3 regions of the Alteromonas sp. M12 genome follow, and region 2 is predicted to be linked to each of the others. Evidence: predicted binding sites of a transcription regulator. Region 2 holds the regulator's gene; each other region holds the start of a gene.
The links. Region 2 encodes sigma-54, which starts transcription at its own class of promoters, with help from an activator protein. Its sites were predicted from a motif close to GTTGGCACGNNNNTNGNNT; they were not measured.
Positions count from the first base shown of each region.

Region 1 (2,211 bases), 1.9 Mb from region 2:
ATTCACAACTCGAATATTAAGTTCTTCGTGATTATCAGCAATATATTGAATCGCTCTAAGTGCATCTAAATAAGTACTATGGCCATCTTCATAGAACGCTTTAATCACCACTAGGTTTGCGTCTGGAGCAACCCCTTGATAATAACTGCGCATCTGTCCATCAACGACTGCATGGTCGCTGTTGGCGATGATCCCAGAAATATGTGTTCCATGACTATTTTCATCCGTCATATCTTCTGGTTGTAATTCCTGATTTTCAATTGCATCAAAAGCAGCTGTAATTCTAGGATTATCGTAGGTGTCATTTTTTAGCGCTTTGTGACTCGCCCATACACCACTATCGATAACCGCAACGGTAATGTCTTTACCGGTAATACCATTGTCATGTAACTCATCAGCACCAATGGTGTTTACATAGTAGCTGTTGCTATCGCCTTCATTGGCTTGAGTGTCGTATCCTTTCACTAGGTCACGAGTACAATTTTGGGTAAACGAAACGTCCATTGAAAAGTCGTTTTGTTGATAATTTTCTGCGCCATTACGGGAGAAAGTTAATTCAACTTTTGCATCATCAAAGGCGTTCATTTTTGCGTAACGACTTAACCAAGAAGAATCTAGGGTTAACTCTCCGTTTTGGCGGCCAAACAAGCTCCAAAACACAGTTGTACCATTGAATTTAACCGATTTGATGTTGCCCAAACTTGTAGGCCAAGTGAAACTCATTTCGTCGACATTAGTATTCATGTCACGGGCATTATATAAGTTCCAGCTCACCTTATTTTTTTCTAGGTCAACAACATGACTTCCATACACTAGGCAATTATCAAGGGCACCAGCAGTAAAAAGAGGTTGATTTTCAGTAATTGTAATCAGAGCAGGTAGACTTTTAAGCAGCTCCAATTGCAAATCAGAAACTCGTACACCAATTCCTCCGACCAACGGCAATTCGTGGGTAACCAATCCACCAACTAAATTAACTAAATCGTTGAGTACCGCAATATCACCGCCTTGGATTAAAATTTCATTATCCATTGCTAAGATGCTATTAAGCACTGGAAGCTCTGGCAATCCCAAAGATGTTGTCAATTCTGAGACATCTGTAATTGCTGTGACTTTTTCAAGATTAAGCCCCAAAAGGCCGCTGCTTGCCGCGCTTGCATTTAGAGTAGAAAAGCTCAACAACCCACTTACGAGAACTGCAATCTTATTTCTATTGTTTAGTTTCATGTTATTTGTCTCTAGTATTTTTGACCGTACATGGAATGTCGTTAAACATAAAATACAGGTTTCCTATTTATCCATCAGATATAGCAACCCTTATGCCAATAGTTACCCCCGCGGTTTTATTAGCCTTTAGTCTAATGTGAAAATAATGAATGCAATCAAACAGAAAAATATGAGTGCAAAAAATGAAATAACAGCTCAATATTTGCATTCATTTTTTTCAATTTCATACGTTGAAAAATTTAATATCAAGTTAAAAGGGGCAAATAAAGATTAGAAAATATGATTTGGCCTAAGCAAACCTAGAATATTGTTAAGTTAACCTGTAATTTAAAGAAATAGGTACGACGAATGCCGAGAATCGTAATCTAAGATAGTGTTATTTGTTGGAATTAAGTAGGTCACTAATGAGCATTGATAAATGAACGCTAATAGTAAAAGATATCCATGAAGACACTTTACGGTCTAATTTTATTATCCTTGTTTATTCCCACCAACGGAATCGCCGCTGCAGATTTAATGTCATTGGAGTGCCAAATCGTTCCGCAAAAAAACCTTGAAATATGCTCCCTTTCCACCCAAGCAGAGCATTTCCCAGTGAATGACTTGATTTTGTACAAACGAGAAAAGGGCCATCTGCCTGTGCTTATTGAGGTTATTAAAGGAGATGTTGCTATAAGTTGGTTTTGGGGATTTTCGACACAAGGAAAGTACTCAGTAATGAGTTTCGCCGAAGAAGGACATCCTTATTTTGTCGTTTTCGAGACCGAAGCTTTTTTGCAAACTGAGCAACGGCCAACTGCGATCGCCGTTGTCTCAGATTACTTTTTAGAAAGCTTAATTGAATTGCAAGATGATGGTACTGCCGTGTTTGCATACTCTGGTAGCAGACAAACCGCTAGTGATGGCGGTGAATGTGTAGATGCTCAATACGATAATCAATCTTTGAACGAAAATTGCTTTGTGACCATTAATATTTTAGATAAA
Region 1 covers NZ_CP144164.1:3,933,896-3,936,106, forward strand. Annotated here, with positions in the region: gene VUI23_RS16800 (S8 family peptidase) at 1-1,227, opposite strand, end outside; gene VUI23_RS16805 (hypothetical protein) at 1,672-2,211, shown strand, end outside.
Region 1: VUI23_RS16800 (S8 family peptidase) is a predicted target of sigma-54. The motif match lies at 1,309-1,327, and genes of this name have one in related genera.

Region 2 (2,211 bases):
AGCTTTTTGATTAAGCTTCTCGACATTAAGAATGACATGGACATTGTTGATATGATCAAAATGCCTTTCTAGCTTTGTAAATTTATTGTCTACATAATCTCGCAAAGAATCTGTAATTTCTACATGATGGCCAGTAAGGTTAATTTGCATATTAGCGTATTCCTTCTGTTGTTGAGCCTACAGCAGGCTCTTGCGTTGGTTAGACGGTGGGATCGATAAAGACTCCCGGTATTTTGCTATTGTCCTACGGGCGACCTGAATACCTTGGTCTGCCAGTAGATCAGCAATCTTACTGTCGCTAAGAGGCTTGGTAGGAAGCTCTGCTGCGACGAGTTTTTTAATTAATGCGCGAATTGCCGTTGAGGAACACTCTCCTCCAGAATCAGTTGCTACATGGCTGGAGAAAAAGTATTTAAGTTCATAAATTCCTCTAGGCGTATGCATATATTTCTGTGTGGTAACACGGGAAATAGTTGATTCATGCATATCTACCATTTCTGCGACATCATTTAACACCATTGGTTTCATCATTTCAGGTCCATGCTCAAAAAAACCAACCTGCTGCTGAACAATGCAGTTTGCGACTTTGAGTAAAGTGTCATTACGACTCTCTAGACTTTTTATAAACCACTTGGCTTCTTGCATATGCGACCGAATAAATTGACTATCACTGGTGTTTTTAGCGTTCCGGCTCATTGCCGCATATTGCTGATTTACATTCAGCTTAGGCAAACTATCGGGATTTAGCTCAACTTGCCAACGACCATTTTTCTTCATCACTGAAACATCTGGAATGACGTATTCAGATTCACCGATTAACAATGAACTACCAGGGCGTGGATTGAGTGTTTGCAATAACCGCATAGCTTCTCGTAATTCGTCTTCTTTTAGACGAGTTTTACGCATTAAAGTTCGGTAATCTTTACTGCCTAATAAGTCAGCATATTCGCTGATTAATAACTTAGCTTCATTTAACCAAGGGGTGTCAGGTGCAAATTGATTCATTTGTACCATTAAACATTCTTGCGGATTTCTTGAGCCTGAACCAATAGGGTCGAACATTTGAATACGTTTTAAAACGCATTCCACCTCATCAAGTTCAACCTCTTCATGGTCGAGACTAGCAAGAACATCTTCGGTGCTGATAGTGAGGTAACCAGACTCATCAATAGAGTCGATAATTGCGATTGCTATGGCAGTATCAACTTCAGAAAAAGGCGTTAAGCGCATCTGCCACAATAGGTGATCTTGAATATTTTCGGTTGTTTCACCTTGGAAAATTTGGTCGTCATCGCCGCCACTACCACCGCTTATTGAGGCGGGGGCTGAGGAGGCACTGATATATTCGTCCCATGTGCTATCTATGGGTAATTCGTCTGGGATATCTGCTTTTTCTAATGCCTCGTTTGTATCCATGGAATCAGAACTTGCGGATACCGTCTCCTCTGAGAACTTGTCATTACTGTCTGCTAAAGCGGAATCCCCAGTAGGGATATCTGAACCGTCTTCTACTTCTAAAAGTGGATTCGATTCTAACGCTTCCTGTATTTCCTGTTGTAAATCCAGCGTTGATAATTGCAATAGACGTATAGCCTGTTGCAATTGAGGCGTCATTGTTAGTTGCTGGCTGAATTTTAATTGTAACGAGGGTTTCATTTAGTTTTTTTATTCTTACTTGTTTAGCCACAAAGCTTTGGTTAAAAACAACATACCTCTACTATAGCTTGAATTGCTCGCCAAGGTATACATCTCTGACTTGTTGATTATTTAAAACTTCTTCTGCGGTTCCAGAAGCTATCAATTCACCATGACTCACAATATACGCTTTTTCACACACGTCTAGCGTTTCACGCACATTATGATCAGTTATTAATACACCAATACCTCTATCGCGTAGGTGTTGAATTATTTTTTTTATATCGTTTACTGAAATCGGGTCAACACCAGCAAAGGGTTCATCCAATAGAATAAACTCAGGGGCGGCCGCTAATGCACGAGCGATCTCGACTCTTCTGCGCTCCCCGCCTGATAAACTCATGCCAAGGCTGTTACGAATATGGTTAATATTGAATTCATCCAATAATGCATCCGCTTGCTCTTCTCGCTGATCAGAACTTAATTCTTTTCGGGTTTGCAAAATTGCCATGATATTTTGGTAAACGGTTAACTTACGAAATATAGATGATTCTTGAGGAAGATAACCAATTCCTT
Region 2 covers NZ_CP144164.1:778,461-780,671, forward strand. Annotated here, with positions in the region: gene hpf (ribosome hibernation promoting factor) at 1-150, opposite strand, end outside; gene VUI23_RS03275 (RNA polymerase factor sigma-54) at 178-1,656, opposite strand; gene lptB (LPS export ABC transporter ATP-binding protein) at 1,718-2,211, opposite strand, start outside.

Region 3 (2,211 bases), 530 kb from region 2:
CTAATCTTGAACGGCCGAGTATGTGACGTAAATTTGGAGGAAATATAGAGGTTAAATGGGTTAAAGATAATAGTAACTTTTGATTTTTGTAACTTTAAACAATAAAAAACCCGGTGTTTAAACCGGGTTTTTAGAATGCTTTAAAGCAATCTTAGCTTTTACGTCTGCGAGCTGCACCAGCAAGACCTAGAAGACCAAGACCCAATACCGCTAAGCTTGAAGGCTCAGGGATTTGGAAAGAGATAGAACCATCATGGTTACCATTCAATGTGAAAGTACCATCGCCGTTGTTAGTAACAGCTACGTCGTTAGGGTCAGTATTGAAATCAACGAATGAGAAGATATCAACCATGTCACCAAGTAAGTCAGTCATAGAACCGTCAGCGAAGTTGAAAACATCACCAGCAGCAACACCATTGACAGTACCAGCACCTACAGAACTAACCATAGTTTTCAAAGAAGGACCACCCAAGCTTTGAACAATTGATACGAAATCAAGAGTAAATAACTCTACGAATTCAGAAGTGTTAGTAAAACCAGGTTCAAAATAATAGAAAGTGATATCACCTGAATTATAGTTAGTTGCTAAAGATGGACCAAGAGTACCAGAAAGTTCGAATTGGAAAGTTAAACCCCAATCGCCATAGTCATTATCACTTTCAGGACCAAAACTGTTAGGCAAGAAACCTTCAACAGCATTAAAAGCAATCGCTGAACTTCCAGCTGGACCGCTTACGAAACCACCAGTAGTAGTAATTGCATCACCATCACTAAGACCGTTTGCGTCAGCATCAGTAACAAGCGTTTCAGATTGGTAGTTGTATGTAGCTTGATTTAACCAACCAGTAGTAGTTGAGCCAGCAGCTTGATTTCTTAAGTTGTCACCAAAATCAGCGCCAACATCGATAAAGAATTGGTCAGCCATAGCAACAGACGAACCAGTTGCTAAAATTATCCCTGCTATTAAGGACTTAGTTTTCATGTCTATTCTCCAGCGTAAGTAAAATAAAGGTTTTAAGTTTGCAAAGCTGCTAATTCAGTCACAAGCTTTCCATGGTTAAGTTAAAGCACATTACGGGCCAACTTTTATCTTGTTGATTTATAAGAATTTTAATTTAACATCATTTCAGCCCTGTTAAAAAGTCTGACACTTTATTTACCCAAACCTAAATATTTATTGATTTGCTTTGAGAGAATTCTCGTAATGAATACGATAACTCTGATTACTCGGTTCAATATCAAATGCTTTTTTACTCACTTCAATAGCACGCTTTATTTGTCCGTCTTCCAGTAATGCAACGCCAAGGGTGTCTAAAAGCTTAGGGTTCTCTGGACGCAAAGCCACTGCTTTTTGCGCATAGTCAACAGCCTTTTGACTATTACCGGCTTGAGTATAAAGCCATCCAAGATTGTTTAATGCAATAATGTTCTCTGGTAAGAACTTTACAATCATTTCATAATGCTCAATTGCTTTTTCTGGCTGGATATCCATGTAACTCTCAGCTAAACGCCCCCTTACATTGACATCATTAGGACGTTTCGCTAAGTGCTCTTCAAGAAAATCTATTGCGGAGTCAGCGTTCTCTAAATTAGCTTTCGCTTTCGCTATTAAAATTGCAAAGCGACCATCTAAACTCGCATTATAAGACTCTTCTAATAACGGCAACGATTCCTTAATTTTGCCTTCTGCAAAGAGTATTTGGCCATTAATACCTTTGACCGTAACCAAAGATTTAACTTGTTCAGGGAGATTATTCATCAGCCTTTTTGCAACAGATACATTACCACTCATTAAACTGTAATGAACTTCCATTACTTTAAACTCAGGGTCATCTTGATGATACCCCAAGGCTCGCTTAACTGTATCTAACGCACCGGACAAGTCCCGAAGGCCGTCATTGATATAGATCGCTCCCGTCCAAGGCTCTCTTCTTTTTGGTTCAAGTTGTTGCCAACGAGAATAAACATTCAAAGCATCTGTTGGTTTATTAAGCGCTAAATAACTATCAGCTTGAGCTTTCCAAAAGAAAAGAGGCATATCCTTAGCGGGCTTTATATTCTCTAAAATACCTAGCGCTTTTTGTGGTTCAACATTAAATACCAGTGCACGAGCATAATTGAGTTGCTTCATTAAATCATCTGGCTGCTTTTCATACATGGACTTAATTAAATCCAATGCTTGCGATTGTTCATCTTTGCCTTGTCGTGAAG
Region 3 covers NZ_CP144164.1:1,311,869-1,314,079, reverse strand. Annotated here, with positions in the region: gene VUI23_RS05535 (PEP-CTERM sorting domain-containing protein) at 152-982, opposite strand; gene prsT (XrtA/PEP-CTERM system TPR-repeat protein PrsT) at 1,175-2,211, opposite strand, start outside.
Region 3: VUI23_RS05535 (PEP-CTERM sorting domain-containing protein) is a predicted target of sigma-54. The motif match lies at 1,066-1,084, and genes of this name have one in related genera.